2 regions of the Isoptericola sp. S6320L genome follow, and region 1 is predicted to be linked to the other one. Evidence: riboswitches for the same ligand, from Rfam matches in the RefSeq annotation. Region 1 holds a riboswitch; the other holds the start of a gene.

The links. A riboswitch is a leader RNA that binds a small molecule or an ion and turns the genes downstream of it on or off. The one in region 1 is predicted to bind thiamine pyrophosphate.
Region 2: linked by a shared signal. The riboswitch ahead of MWU57_RS05840 (thiamine ABC transporter substrate binding subunit) and the one ahead of thiC (phosphomethylpyrimidine synthase ThiC) in region 1 are both predicted to bind thiamine pyrophosphate.

The regions. Positions count from the first base shown of each region.
Region 1 is NZ_JALKAT010000055.1:209-7,700, forward strand. Features, by position in the region: gene thiC (phosphomethylpyrimidine synthase ThiC) at 5-1,771, opposite strand; TPP riboswitch at 1,767-1,872, opposite strand; gene MWU57_RS17530 (Tat pathway signal sequence domain protein) at 1,925-3,385, opposite strand; gene MWU57_RS17535 (MaoC family dehydratase) at 3,511-3,942, opposite strand; gene MWU57_RS17540 (MaoC family dehydratase N-terminal domain-containing protein) at 3,942-4,418, opposite strand; gene rpmG (50S ribosomal protein L33) at 4,449-4,619, opposite strand; tRNA gene MWU57_RS17550 (tRNA-Met) at 4,714-4,790, opposite strand; tRNA gene MWU57_RS17555 (tRNA-Thr) at 4,856-4,928, opposite strand; tRNA gene MWU57_RS17560 (tRNA-Tyr) at 5,046-5,127, opposite strand; gene rarD (EamA family transporter RarD) at 5,234-6,181, shown strand; gene MWU57_RS17570 (YajQ family cyclic di-GMP-binding protein) at 6,245-6,739, shown strand; gene MWU57_RS17575 (HAD family hydrolase) at 6,747-7,492, shown strand, end outside.
Region 2 is NZ_JALKAT010000006.1:150,250-157,741, reverse strand. Features, by position in the region: gene MWU57_RS05860 (Rrf2 family transcriptional regulator) at 1-132, shown strand, start outside; gene MWU57_RS05855 (sulfite exporter TauE/SafE family protein) at 236-1,159, shown strand; gene MWU57_RS05850 (PAS and ANTAR domain-containing protein) at 1,270-1,998, shown strand; gene MWU57_RS05845 (DUF4235 domain-containing protein) at 2,031-2,324, opposite strand; TPP riboswitch at 2,420-2,523, shown strand; gene MWU57_RS05840 (thiamine ABC transporter substrate binding subunit) at 2,579-3,679, shown strand; gene MWU57_RS05835 (iron ABC transporter permease) at 3,676-5,379, shown strand; gene MWU57_RS05830 (ABC transporter ATP-binding protein) at 5,379-6,407, shown strand; gene MWU57_RS05825 (response regulator transcription factor) at 6,404-7,105, opposite strand; gene MWU57_RS05820 (sensor histidine kinase) at 7,102-7,492, opposite strand, start outside.

The DNA.
Region 1 (7,492 bases):
GGCACTACCTCGGTGGGGCGGGCATCGTCGGGGTCGGGAGGTAGACCTCTCCCCCGGCGGCGCGGAACTCCGCCGACTTGGCGGCCATGCCCGCCACCATCTCCGACTCGGCGGCGGCCACGACGTCCTGCTGCGCACCGGCGTCGCCGAACTCGTCGCGGATGTCCTGCGAGATGCGCATCGAGCAGAACTTCGGCCCGCACATCGAGCAGAAGTGCGCCGTCTTGGCCGCCTCCGCCGGGAGCGTCTCGTCGTGGTACGACTCGGCCAGCTCCGGGTCCAGCGAGAGGTTGAACTGGTCGCGCCACCGGAACTCGAACCGGGCCTTGCTCAGCGCGTCGTCCCGCTCCGTGGCCCCCGGGTGGCCCTTGGCGACGTCGGCCGCGTGCGCCGCGATCTTGTAGGTCACGACGCCGGTGCGCACGTCGTCGCGGTTCGGCAGGCCGAGGTGCTCCTTCGGCGTGACGTAGCAGAGCATCGCCGTGCCGTACCGGGCGATCTCCGTGGCGCCGATGGCCGAGGTGATGTGGTCGTAGCCCGGCGCGATGTCCGTGACCAGCGGCCCGAGCGTGTAGAACGGGGCACCGTCGCACAGCTCCTGCTGCCGCTCGACGTTCTCGCGCACCAGGTGCAGCGGGACGTGACCGGGGCCCTCGACCATCACCTGGACGTCGTGCTCCCAGGCCCGCTTGGTCAGCTCGGCCAGCGTGTCCAGCTCCGCGAACTGGGCGGCGTCGTTGGCGTCCGCGATCGAGCCGGGCCGCAAGCCGTCCCCGAGGGAGAACGCGACGTCGTACCGCGCGAAGATCTCGCAGAGCTCGTCGTAGTGGGTGTAGAGGAAGTTCTCCTGGTGGTGGGCGAGGCACCAGCCGGCCATGATCGACCCGCCGCGCGAGACGATGCCGGTCACCCGGTTCGCCGTCAGCGGGACGTAACGCAGCAGCACGCCGGCGTGCACCGTCATGTAGTCGACGCCCTGCTCGCACTGCTCGATGACGGTGTCGCGGTAGATCTCCCAGGTGAGCCGGGAGGCGTCGCCGTCGACCTTCTCGAGGGCCTGGTAGATCGGCACCGTGCCGATCGGGACCGGGGCGTTGCGCAGCAGCCACTCGCGGGTGGTGTGGATGTCGTCGCCGGTGGACAGGTCCATGACCGTGTCCGCGCCCCACTTCGTGGCCCACTGCAGCTTCTCCACCTCTTCGGCGATCGTGGAGTGCACCGCGGAGTTGCCGATGTTGGCGTTGACCTTCACGGTGAACGCGCGCCCGATGATCATCGGCTCGGACTCGGGGTGGTTCACGTTGTTGGGGATGATCGCGCGTCCGGCCGCGACCTCCGAACGCACCAGCTCCACGTCGACGCCCTCCCGGATGGCGACGAACCGCATCTCCGGGGTGATCTCGCCGCGGCGGGCGTAGTGCATCTGGGTGATCGTGCGGCCCGGCAACGAACGACGCGGGGTGCGCCGCTCGCCCTGCCACTCGGCGGACGCGGCGCCCCGCCGGCGGGCTCCCCGGCCGTCGTCGGCCAGGTCGCGCTCGCGTCCCTCGTACTCCTCGGTGTCCTCCCGCTCGGCGATCCACGCCGTGCGCAGGCCCGGGATCCCCTGCGTGGGGTCGCCGCCCGGGCCGTCGGTGCGGTAGATCCGCACCGGTGGGTTGGCCGACCCGTCGGGGGCGTCGGCCAGGGTGATCTCGGTGACCGGGACGACGATCCCGGTCTCGATGTCGCGCTCGAAGGCGAGCGCGCGCGACGGTGCGTCGTGCGACATGTGTACTCCATCTTCCTACGCCGGCATGACCCGGTCAGGTTCGACGGTCCGGGCCGCGTCAGCCCGATCTCAGCCCCTGCGTGAGGCTCCCGTGGGATCACCCGCAACGTAGCACGACGCACCGCCGCCCTGCTCAGGCACCCTGCCCGCCGGTCACCTGCCCCGGCGCAGGCCTCCGACCTGCAGCGGGTTCGCCCCGGCGGCTGCCATGAGGTACCAGGACGTGGCTCCCGTGTGCTGCACCTGGAAGTAGCCGAACCCGAACCCGGTGTCGACGAGGCTCGAGGCGGCCACGACGCCGGAGCGTGCCGGCAGCGGGGCGCCGCCCACCGTCTGGCCGCCGCCGAGCAGGTCCTGCGTCCGGCGGACCTCGGCCAGCAGGTCCTCGGCGCGTCCGGCGTCGCGTCGCCCGCGCCCGCGATCGGTCAGCGCGCAGGCGAGCTGCGCCGTGCCCTCCAGCCAGACGGCGTCCTGGTGCGCCGGGATGCCCTCGTACGAGGCCGTCGTCGTGAGGCTCGCGCTCGAGAACGTCACGCCGGAGATGGCGGTTTCCTCGGGCAGCTGCGAGTTCCCGGTGCCCGCGACGTCGCGGGCGGCGAGGTCCGCGGCCGCCCAGTCGACGGCCCGGCCGTACCGGTTCGCCCGCAGCGCGAGCCAGCTCCAGGTCGCCGGGTCCAGGGGCAGCGGGTCGGGATTGATCTCCTCGCCGTCGTTCGTCCCGGTGTAGAAGTACCCGCCGCGCCGGTCCCACATGCGGTCGACGAACTCGCGCGCGTGCCGCTCCGCCCGGCGCCACCGCCGTCCACCCACGAGGGCGTCGAGCTGGCGGAAGAACGCCACGCAGTCGACGTTGTGCTCGGTCGAACCGTTGGGCACCGGGGCGTTCGCGGCGTCGACGCCGAAGGAGAAGCCACCGAGCGTGCGCTCGGACCAGGTGTTGTCGAGGATCCACTCGCCGATCCGCACGGCGGCGTCCCGGTAGCGGCGCTCCCCCGTCACGTCGTAGGCGTGCAGCAGCGCGATCCCGGGCCACGCCATGTCGCCGACCGCGGTCCCGAGGAACCCGAACTGCCAGCCGATGTTCGCGGTGCCGTCGGGCAGCTCGAGTCCGTAGGCCTGCTCCGAGCCGTCGTAGAACGTGTACGGGCCGGCGTTGTACCCCTGGCGCAGGCGGCCGTCGTCGTAGGCCGGGTCGTGCTCCTGGGCGAAGACGAGGCCGTCGGCCAGGACGGCGGCACGCTCGACGTGGCCACCGGCGAGCGAGGCACAGATCGTCAGGGCGACGTCGTAGACGAAGGCGGTCGAGAACAGGCCGAGCTGGTCGGCGTAGGACTGAGCCAGCCGGGGCCCGGTGTTGACCTCCGGATAGGCGTCGGTCATCACGCCGAGGAACTCGTGGGCCCGCCGGACGGACCCGCCGTGCCCGCCGCCGTGGCCGGGCCACGGCGGGCCACCCCGGCCGGTGTGCCCGGCGGCCCACGCCTCGGCACCGGTGGCGATCGTGAACGCTCCGGCGGCACCCGCGACGAGCACGCCGCGGCGGGAGATCGCCGCGGGCGGGGCGGGGACGACCGCGGCGGTCGGGCCGGGTGGGACGCGTGACGATCTGGACATGAGCATCTCCTTCGATGGTCCGCACCCCCACCGTTGGGGGCAGCACTCAAAGGTTACTCGTGTCACCCGTCGGCGTGAAGAGGTGCCACCCGGAAATCCCGGAGGGGCTGCTCTCGCAGGAGGGCTCAGGCCAGGCGGACGACGGCCTGCGCCCGGCCGAGAACCTTGACGTCCTCGTGGGTGACCGTGAGGTCGACGCGGACCGTGCCGGCGTCGGGGTCGACCGCGCCGACCGTCGCGACGACGTCGACGACGGCGGTGCCGCGGGCCGGCACCGGCACGGGCTTGGTGAAGCGTGTGCCGTACCGGACGATCGCGCCCGGGTCGCCGACCCAGTCGGTGACGACGCCGATCACGGAGCCCATCGTGCACATGCCGTGAGCGATCACGCCCGGGAGCCCGACCTCGGTCGCGAACCCCTCGTCCCAGTGGATCGGGTTGAAGTCGCCGCTGGCACCCGCGTAGCGGACCAACGTGGACCGGCCGAGCTCGATGGCGCGAGAGGCGACGACGTCGCCGACCGCGAGCGAGGCCAGCTCGGGTCCCTGCTCGGACATCAGGAGTCCTCCCCGCGGACGACCAGGCTGGAGGTCACCGTGGCGACGTGCTCGCCCGGAGCGGCGCCGTCGGCCCCGGCGGCGAAGATCTCGCACCGCGTGGTGACCATGGAGATGCTGGCCCGCTGCGTCACGGAGTCGACGTGCAGGATCGTCACCAGCTCGTCGCCGACGACGATGGGGCGGTGGTGCTCGAACTTCTCGTCCGCGTGCACCACGCGCGAGAAGTCGATCCCGGCCGCGGGGTCGGCGACGTACTGGGACTCAGCACGCTGGGCGATCACCACCGCGAACGTGGGCGGCGCGACGAGGTCCGGATAGCCGAGACCCCGCGCCGCCACGGTGTCGTGGTGCGCGGGGTGCTGGGCGCCGACGGCGGCGGCGAACTCGCGGATCTTCTCGCGCCCTACCTGGTACGGCTCGGTGGCCGGGTACTCACGGCCTGCGAAGGCGGTGTCGGGCTGGGTGTTCGCCACGTCGGTGTGGAGTCTCGCGACGAGACCGCGTCAGCGGGTCTCGCGGTGAGCGGTGTGCTTGCCGCAACGCGGGCAGAACTTCGCCATCTCGAGGCGGTCCGGGTTGTTGCGGCGGTTCTTCTTGGTGATGTAGTTCCGCTCCTTGCAGTCCACGCAGGCGAGCGTGATCTTCGGGCGGACGTCCGCGCTCTTGGAAGCCATGGTGTGTCACCTCTCGCGCCCCCGGAAGGCGCAACGTGCGTCAAGGATCTGGGTGGTCCGACGCCGGCCGTCGAACCGTGTGTTGCCGTGTGGTTGGTAGCGAGGGCGGGGCTCGAACCCGCGACCTCACGATTATGAGTCGTGCGCTCTGACCAGCTGAGCTACCCCGCCGCGCGTGACTCAGCGCGGGACCGTCCACCCGTTGTCTCGGGAGGCGGACCCGCGTCGTGTCACAGAGCCCCGAAAGGGAATCGAACCCTTGACCTTCTCCTTACCATGGAGATGCTCTACCGACTGAGCTATCGGGGCGCGGAGAGAACATTACACGGCCTGGGCGGTCCGGACGAAATCCAGCTCGCGTGGCCGCACCTGCACCCTCCCCGGGTGCCGGAGCAGCCTCACCGAGATGAGGACCGCTCCGTGCGGTGGCAGGTGAGGGATTCGAACCCCCGAAGTCGATGACGGCTGATTTACAGTCAGCTCCCTTTGGCCGCTCGGGCAACCTGCCGAGCAAGGCCGCGGACGACCTTGCGGAGACAACCATAGCGGCCCGTCGGCCGCTGCGGAAATCCGTCCGCGGTGGCACTGGTCACCCCACGGCATATCCTGCGCTGGTGACCACCACCGCCGCCCCTCCCGCGGCCCGTTGGGGCCTCCCGCTGGGGCTCGGGGCGTTCCTCCTCTGGGGCGCCATGCCCCTGTACTTCCCGCTCCTCGAGCCGGCGGGCGCCGTGGAGATCATCGCGCACCGGATCGTGTGGTCGCTCGTGTTCTGCGTGCTGCTGCTGAGCGTCACCCGGTCGTTGCGGACCTTCACCGCGGTGTTCCGCAGCCCGCGCACCCTCGGCGTGCTCACGGTGGCGGCCGTCCTCATCGTCACCAACTGGGTGACGTACGTCTACGCGGTCCTCAGCGAGCACGTCCTGGACGCCGCGCTGGGCTACTACATCAACCCGCTGGTCACCGTCCTGCTCGGTGTGCTGGTGCTCCGCGAGCGGCTGCGCCCGGCGCAGTGGGTCGCGCTCGGGTTCGGCGCCGCCGCGGTCGTGGTCATCTCCACCGGGGTCGGCGGGCTGCCGTGGATCTCGCTGGTGCTGGCGTTCTCGTTCGGCAGCTACTCGTTGACGAAGAACCGCGTCGGGCGCACCGTCGGCGCGCTGCCGAGCCTCGCGGTGGAGACCGCGGTGGCCACGCCGTTCGCCCTGGGCTACCTCGCCTGGCTCACCGTCACGGGCGTCTCCACCTTCGGCCAGGAGGGCGTCGGCCACGCGCTGCTCCTGGTCAGTGCCGGCATCGTCACCGGGGTGCCGCTGCTGCTCTTCGGGGCCGCCGCACGCCGGCTGCCGCTGTCCGTGCTGGGGCTGCTCCAGTACCTCACGCCGACCCTGCAGTTCCTCGTGGGCCTGCTCCTGTTCGGTGAGCACATGTCGCCGTCCCGATGGGCGGGGTTCGCCCTCGTCTGGGTCGCGCTCGTCGTCCTCACGGTCGACGGCACCCGCTCGGCACGGGCCACCCGGCTGGCCGCCGCCGCGGTCGCCACGGGGGCCGCGCGGCCGGGCTGAGCCCGGTACGGCCAGCGCGCCGACTACGGTTGTCACACACCCGACACAGCAAGGAGCAACGCCATGGCCGACTCGTCGTTCGACATCGTCTCCAAGGTCGACCGCCAGGAGGTCGACAACGCCCTGAACCAGGCCGCCAAGGAGATCAACCAGCGCTACGACTTCCGCGGCGTCGGTGCCTCGATCTCGTGGAGCGGTGACGCGATCGTGCTGGTCGCCAACTCCGCCGACCGGGTCAACGCCGTCCTGGACGTCTTCCAGACCAAGCTCATCCGGCGCGGCGTCTCCCTCAAGGCGATCGACACCGGCGAGGGTGAGCCGCAGCCCTCCGGCAAGGAGTACCGCCTGCCGGCCACCCTCAAGGAGGGGCTGAGCAGCGAGGACGCCAAGAAGATCACCAAGCTGATCCGCGACGAGGGGCCCAAGGGCGTCAAGACCCAGATCACCGGCGACGAGGTACGCGTCAGCTCCAAGAAGCGCGACGACCTGCAGGCCGTCATCGCCCTGCTCAAGGGTGCGGACCTCGACGTGGCGCTGCAGTTCGTCAACTACCGGTGACCGCCCGGTGACGACGCCCCTCCCCCTCCCCCGGCTGGTGGCGACCGACCTGGACGGCACGCTGCTCGGGCCCGACGGGTCCGTCTCCGAGCGCACCCGCGCGACGCTGAGCGCCGTCGAGGAGGCCGGGGTCGAGATCGTGTTCGTCACCGCCCGACCGCCGCGCTGGCTGCCCGGCCTGGCCCACTGCGTGGGCGGTCACGGTCGCGTGGTCTGCCTCGGTGGCGCCGCCGTGTGGGACCTCGCCACGGGCGCAGCGCTCGAGGTGGACGGCTTCGCCGACCAGGACCTCCGCGGGTTGGTCGCCGACCTGCGCGCAGCGGTGCCGGACGTGGCCCTGGCGTTCGAGCGGACCGAGGGCCCGGCGTTCGACCCGTGGTTCCCGCGCGACGAGGAGGGCCTGCCGGCGACGGTCCGCGCCGTCCCGGTCGAGGAGACGCTGCCCGACGGCGGCACCCCGGCCGCGCTGGGCACCCCGGTCGGCAAGCTGCTCGCCGTGCGACCGCGGGCGGCGGGCTCGACCCGCCCCGGCGACGTGCAGCACGGCGGCTCGGCCCCGGACGACGCCCAGGAGGCCTTCTTCGACGCGGTGCGCTCTGCCGTCGGGGACCGTGCGCACCTGGCCTTCTCGGGCGCCGCGGGCCTGGCCGAGCTGCTCGCGCCGCACGTCACGAAGGACGCCGCTCTGGCCCGGTGGTGCGCCCGCCGCGGTGTGGCGGCCGCCGATGTCTGGGCCTTCGGCGACATGCCGAA
Region 2 (7,492 bases), on a different contig from region 1:
GTCTGGGTGGCGCTGCGCGCGAACGTTCGTGCCGTGCTGGCGCGCGTGACGCTCGCCGACCTCGCATCGGGGACGGTCCCGGCCGAGGTGCGCCTGCTGGTGGATGACGACGAAGCGTGGGAGAACCCCTGACGGGTCCCCCTGGCGGGGATGGTCCCGCATCGGCGCGTCGTTAAAACCGACTAGGCCAATAGGGTATGTTGGGTACCGATCGGTTCTCACCTCGGAGGCTCTCGTGCACACCCTCGTACTCCTCGCTCTCGTCGGACTGGGCGCACAGCTCGTCGACGGCAGCCTCGGCATGGCCTACGGCGTCACGTCCACCACCCTGCTCCTGATGATCGGCACGAACCCGGCGGCCGCCTCGGCCACGGTGCACCTCGCCGAGATCGGGACCACGCTGGCGTCCGGCGCGTCCCACTGGCGGTTCGGCAACGTCGACTGGCGAGTCGTGGCGCGCATCGGCGTCCCGGGCGCCGTCGGTGCGTTCGCCGGTGCCACCTTCCTGTCGTGGCTCTCGACGGAGATCGCCGGCCCGCTGATGTCCGTGCTGCTCCTGGGCCTGGGCCTCTACGTGCTGTTCCGGTTCACGTTCCGTGGTCTGCGCACCGACCGGCTCGGGCAGCCTCTGCGTCGACGCTTCCTCACGCCGCTCGGGCTGGTGGCCGGCTTCATGGATGCCACCGGTGGTGGTGGCTGGGGCCCTGTCGGTACCCCGGCGATCCTCGCCAGCGGGCGGCTCGAGCCGCGCAAGGTCATCGGGTCGATCGACACCAGCGAGTTCTTCGTCGCCGTGGCGGCGAGCCTCGGCTTCCTCGTCGGGCTCGGGACGTCCGGGATCGATGCGTCCTGGGCGGTCGCTCTCCTGATCGGTGGGCTCATCGCGGCACCGATCGCCGCGTGGATCGTGCGGTGGGTGCCACCGCGCGTCCTCGGGTCGGCCGTCGGCGGGGTCATCGTGCTGACGAACACCCGGACGCTGCTCGGGACGGACCTCGTCGCCGTGAGCGGCGGTGCCGCGACGGCGGTCTACGCCGTCGTGGTCGCTGTCTGGGCCGGCGCCGTCATCTACTCGGTCCGCGCGCACCGCGCCGAGCGGACGGCCCAGGCGTCCCTGACCGGTGACGAGGAGGTACGGGACCCGGCCTCGATCGGGTGATCTGCCGGGTGAAGCGGCCGTTCTCAGGTGGCAGTTCCGGGGCCCGGGAGTACGGTGGGCGGCACACGAGTCCTGACCGGGTGCTCTGCCCGGACACCCGGGGAGATGTCATGAGCGGTCCGTCGTCGCACCGCACCGTCGGGAGCGCCGGCCTCGCCGGTGCCGCCGAGGCCCTGGCAGCCGGTGTCCAGCTCGTCGTCGGTCGCTACCGGGTCGAGCTCGACTCGGGCCGGACCTGGTGGTCCGACGAGGTGTACCGGATGCACGGCCGTGAGCCGGGCGAGATCGAGCCGAGCATGGAGGCGCTGAGGTCCCGCACGCACCCGGACGATCGCGGGCGCGTGTCGCGAACTGCTGTGGTCGCGTTGCGTGCGGGCAGGCCGTTCAGCAGCGCCCACCGCATCGTCGACGCGCACGGCAAGGCGCGCACCGTCGTCGTGACCGGGCAGGCGCACGTCGGCGACGACGGCGAGATCACCCACGTCGCCGGCTACGTGCTGGACGTCAGCCCGGTCACCCGTGAGGCGCTCGACCGCGAGTCGCAGCGTGCCGTGGGCCGGGCCATGGTGTCGGCGGCTGCGGTCGAGCAGGCCAAGGGCGCCTTCATGGTGGTGCACGGCATGGCGGAGGCCGAGGCGGGGGACAAGGTCGGCGAGGTGGCCGCCCGGGCGGGCATCCCGCTCCAGTCGGCCGCCGCGCAGATCGTCGCCGGGATGGCCGGCGCGGACGGCAGCCCGGCCCAGCGGCTCGCAGCAGCGCTGGACGCCGTCCACACCGAGGATCGGCCCCGCGGGCACGAGGCGCAGCTGGCCCGCCGGCGGCAGCGGAGCCGCGGCTGAGGCGTGTGGCCGCAGGCTCTCAGGGACCTCCCTCAGACCACCGAGACGTGCTTGGCCCGCTTGTCCACGGCCTTGGTCACAACCTGCCGGGCGAGCCGGCGGGCGAGCACGGCGACCCCGCCCGTCACGGCGGCGAACGTGATCGCCTGCACGATCGGGATGTCGTCCGCGTCCAGGTCGATCGGGGCGTCGCTGCCCGTGGCCTTCTCCCAGATCACCTTGATGAGCTTCTGCGCGACCCAGCCGGCCGCGAACGTCGCCGCGACCGTCCCGATCTTGAGCCCCAGCGAGGGCTCGGACGGCTCGGAAAGCTGAGAGTGCTCCACGGATCCTCCAGTAGCAGACGGCGGCATCGGGCGGTCGCGAACGGTCCGCCCGACGGACGCCACCACCGTAGCGTGCGTGCGGTGTGTAGGCTCGGAGGGAACGACAGGGGAGCGCCACGAGCGCTGAGAGTGCGGATCTCCGCAGACCCTCGAACCTGATCCGGTTAGCACCGGTGGAGGAAGTCGGGCTTCTCGATCCCGTCGTCCGTTCCCACGGACGACGGCCCCCCTTCAGATCCGTCTGAGGAGGACGCATGACCATCCGTACCCGCCGCACCCTGGCGGCCCTCGCCGTCGTCGGGCTCGTGCCCGCGCTGGCCGCCTGCAGCGGCGACGACGCCCCGGGCGAGGCCGGCAGCACGCCGGTCCCGGCGGAGTCGTCGGCCGGCGGCGAGCTGTCCGGCACCGTCACGCTGGTCACCCACGACTCCTTCGCGCTCAGCGACGGGCTGCTCGAGTCCTTCGAGGAGGAGTCCGGGCTGGAGGTCGAGCACGTCGCCGCCGGTGACGCGGGCGCGCTGGTCAACCAGCTCGTCCTCACGCAGGACAGCCCGCTCGGGGACGTGGTGTACGGGGTGGACAACACGTTCGCGTCGCGCGCCGTGGAGGCCGGGGTGTTCGAGCCCTACACGCCGGCAGACCTCGACCCGTCCGTGAGCACCCCGGTGGAGGAGGGTCTGGAGGGCCTGACGCCGATCGACCGGGGTGACGTCTGCCTCAACGTGGACACCGCCTGGTTCGAGGAGGAGGGCATCGAGCCCCCGAGCACCTTCGAGGACCTCACCCAGGAGACCTACGCGGACCTGACCGTGGTCACCAACCCGGCGACGTCGTCGCCCGGCTTCGCGTTCCTGCTGGCCACCATCAGCGCGTTCGGCGAGGACGGCTGGCAGGACTACTGGGCCGAGCTCGCGGACAACGGCCTGCGGGTCACGGACGGCTGGTCGGACGCCTACTACGTCGACTTCTCGGGTGCCGGCGAGGGTGGTGAGCGCCCGGTCGTGCTGTCGTACGCGACGTCGCCGGCCTTCACCGTCACCGAGGACGGCAGCGAGACCACCACCGCCGCGCTGCTGGACACCTGCTTCCGCCAGGTCGAGTACGCCGGGGTCCTCGCGGGCACCGACAACCCGGCCGGTGCCCGGGCCCTGGTGGACTTCCTGGCCTCGGAGCAGGTGCAGGCCGACATCCCGGCCAGCATGTACATGTATCCCGCCGACGAGAGCGTCGAGCTCCCCGCCGAGTGGGAGGAGTTCGCCCCGCTCGCCGAGGACCCCTACGAGGTCTCGGTGCAGGAGATCGCGGAGCACCGTGACGAGTGGATCCAGCAGTGGACGGCCACGGTCATCGGTTGAGCCTGCGACACCGGCCCCGGTGGGCGTGGCTGGGCTGGGGGGTCGCCGTCGGCGTCCCACTGGTCTTCCTCGCCGTCTTCTTCGCCTGGCCGGTCGTCGCGCTGGTCGTCCAGGGCTTCTTCGCGGACGACGGCGGGGGCGGGCGCACGCTCGACCTCTCCGGCTTCGCGGAGGTCCTGAGCCAGCCGCGCACCTGGCGGGTGGTCGGCCAGACGCTCGCGCAGGCGTCGGCCGGGACGGTGCTCAGCGTGCTGCTCGGCCTCCCGGGCGCCTATCTGCTGTACCGGTGCCGGTTTCCCGGCCGGACGTTCCTGCGGGGCCTGGTGACGGTCCCGTTCGTGCTGCCGACCGTCGTCGTCGGCGTCGCGTTCCGCAACCTCTTCACCCCGTCCGGGCCGCTCGGGTGGCTCGGGTGGGAGGAGAGCTTCGCCGGGATCGTGGTCGCGCTCGTCTTCTTCAACTACTCGGTGGTGGTCCGCACGGTGGGCGGGCTGTGGGAGCGCCTGGACCCGCGCGCCGAGCAGGCCGCCCGGGCGCTGGGTGCCACGCCGTGGCGGGCCTTCCGCACGGTGACGCTGCCGGCGCTCGGCCCGGCGATCGCCTCGGCGGCGTCGGTAGTCTTCCTGTTCTGCTCGACGGCGTTCGGCGTGGTCCTCGTGCTCGGCGGCATGCGCTACGGCACGATCGAGACGGAGATCTGGATCCGCACCACCCAGTTCCTCGACCTGCGGGCGGCCGCCGTGCTCAGCGTGCTGCAGCTCGTGGTCGTCGTGGCCGCGCTGCTCGTCAGCGCCCGCCTGCGCACGCGGCGCGAACGTGCTCTCCAGCTCACCGGTGAACGGTCGGGCGCCCATCCGCTGGACCTGCGCTCCGTCCGGGACGCGCTGCCGGCCGCGGTGACCGCCGTCGTCGTCGGCGGGCTCGTGGTGCTCCCGCTCGCGGGCCTCGTCCTGCGGTCGTTCCGGGGGCCCGACGGCGCCTGGTCGCTCGCGAACTATGCCGCGCTGGGGACCACGGGCGGGCGCAACGCGCTGACCGTGACCGTGTGGGAGGCGACGGCCAACTCGTTGCGGATCGCGGCGGTCGCCACGCTGATCGCCGTGGTGGTCGGCGGGCTCGTGGTGCTGGTCGTCTCGCGCCGGCCCCGCTCGCACGGGCTGCGGCGGGCCGTCGGGGGCCTGGACGCGGTGTTCATGCTGCCGCTCGGCGTGTCGGCCGTGACGGTGGGGTTCGGGTTCCTGCTCACGCTCGACCGGCCGCTCGGCCTCGACGTCGACCTGCGCACGTCGGGGCTGCTGGTGCCGATCGCGCAGGCGGTCGTGGCGATCCCGCTCGTGGTCCGTACGATGCTGCCGGTGCTGCGGGCGATCGACCCGCGACTGCGCGAGGCCGCGGCGGTGCTCGGGGCGCCCCCGGGCCGGGTGCTGGCCAGCGTGGACCTCGCGCTCGGAGCACGCTCGTTGGGGCTCGCCGTCGGGTTCGCCTTCGCGGTCTCGCTGGGGGAGTTCGGCGCCACGTCGTTCCTCGCCCGCCCGGACGCGGCGACCCTGCCGGTGGTGATCTACCGGCTCGTCGGGCAGCCCGGCGCGGAGAACTACGGGATGGCGCTCGCGGCGTCGGTGGTGCTCGCGGTGCTCACCGCGACCGTCATGATGGTGGCCGAACGGATGCGCGGCGACAGCGGCGGAGGGGAGTTCTGATGGCGGGCCGTCGAGAGCCGGGTACCGGGCTGTCCGTGCGCGACGTCGTCGTGCGCTACGGGCAGCGGCGCGGGCACGCGGGCACGACGGCGGTCGACGGCGTCTCGCTCGACGTCGCGGCCGGCGAGGTGCTCGCGCTGCTCGGGCCGAGCGGGTGCGGCAAGTCCTCCCTGCTGCGGGCGGTGGCCGGCCTCGAGCCGGTGGCCGCCGGCACCGTGGCGTTCGACGGTGCCGACCTGGCCGGCGTGCCCGTGCACCGGCGGGGCTTCGGCCTGCTGTTCCAGGAGGGCCAGCTCTTCCCGCACCGCGACGTCGCCGGGAACGTGGCCTACGGGCTGGCCGACCGGCCGCGGGCGGAGCGGGCCGAGCGGGTGGGCGAGCTCCTGGCGCTGGTGGGTCTCGACGGGTTCGGGGCCCGGCCGGTGGCCGAGCTGTCCGGCGGCGAGAAGCAGCGGGTGGCGCTCGCGCGGGCCCTCGCGCCACGGCCCCGGCTGCTGCTCCTCGACGAACCGCTCTCCGCCCTGGACCGCGGCCTGCGCGAACGGCTGGCCGTGGAGATCCGCGCGGTGCTGCACGCGACCCGCACCACGGCCGTGTTCGTCACCCACGACCACGACGAGGCCTTCACGGTGGCCGACCGCGTCGCGGTGATGTCGGCCGGCCGGCTCGCCCAGGTCGCGGCGCCGGAGGAGCTGTGGCGTGCCCCCGCGACGCGCCAGGTCGCGGAGTTCCTCGGGTACCAGACGTTCCTGCCGCACGACGACGGGCTGCTCGCCGTCGGGCCGGCCGGCCTGCGGGTGGTCGACGGCGCCTCCGGCGCAGCCACGGGCGGTGAGGTCCGGCACGGCGTCGTCGTCGCCACCACGTTCCGCCGCGGTCGCACGGAGGTCACCGTGGACGCGGACCTGGGTGCGGGCGAGGAACGGCTCGTCGCCCTGGCCGACGGCGGCGTGCCCGCTGTCGACGACAAGGTGGGCGTGGTGCTGGACCCCCGCGGCTGCGCCGTCGTCTCGGGACAGCACCGCTAGTCACCCCATGCGGGGCCCGTCGGCGGGCCGACGGCCCCGCCCCCGGCGTCGTGCACGAGCAGCGCCACCTGCGTGCGGTTCTCCAGGCCGAGCTTGTCCAGGAGCTGGGAGACGTGCGCCTTGACCGTCGGCACGCTCAGGTAGAGGCGGGTCGCGATCTCGGCGTTGGAGGCACCGCGGCCGAGCTCCGCGGCCACGTCGCGCTCGCGGGCCGTCAGGACGTCCAGGGCCGCCCGCGCCCGCTCCTGGGCACCACCCGCGCTCGCGACGGTCGCCATGAGCCGCCGGGCGACGTCGGGCGCCAGCACGGGCTCGCCGGCCGCGGCCGAACGGACCGCGGCGGCGATCCGCGCCGGCGGCATGTCCTTGAGGAGGTAGCCGGCGGCCCCGGCGTGCAGCGCGCCCCCGACCTCCTCGGCGCTGTCGAACGTCGTGAGGACGACGACGGCGGGTGGTGCGGAGCGCGCGCGCACCGCTCGGGTCGCGGCGATGCCGCCGACACCGGGCATGCGCAGGTCCATGAGGACGACGTCCGTGGGGTGGGCGTCCAGCACCCCGGGCACCTCGCCGCCGTCGGCGGCCTCGGCCACGACCCGGATGCCGTCGGCACCGTCGAGCATGAGGCGCAGGCCGGCACGCACCAGCGCGTCGTCGTCGACGAGCACGACGCGCACCCCGGGCTGCAGCGGTTCGGTCATCGCTCCCACGGTAGCCAGGCCTCGAGCACGAAGCCTCCGCCGGCACGTGCTCCGGCGTCCAGCCGGCCGTCGAGGAGCGTCACGCGCTCGCGCAGGCCCACGATCCCCGTGCCGCTGCCCGGGCCGATCCCGGTGCCGCTGCGCGGCCGGACGCCGGGCGTGCCCGGGCCCGCGCCGTCGTCGGTCACCCGGACGCGCGCCGCGCCGTCAGCGAGCTCCAGGTCCACCCGGACGGCCGCACCCGGCGCGTGCCGCCGGGCGTTGGTGAGCCCCTCCTGGACCACGCGGAAGACGGTTCGCCGCACGCCCGGTGGCACCTGGTCGGCGACGTCGGTCGGGGGCGCGTCGTAGGCGACGTCGCTGCCTGCTGACCTCGCCTCCTCGACG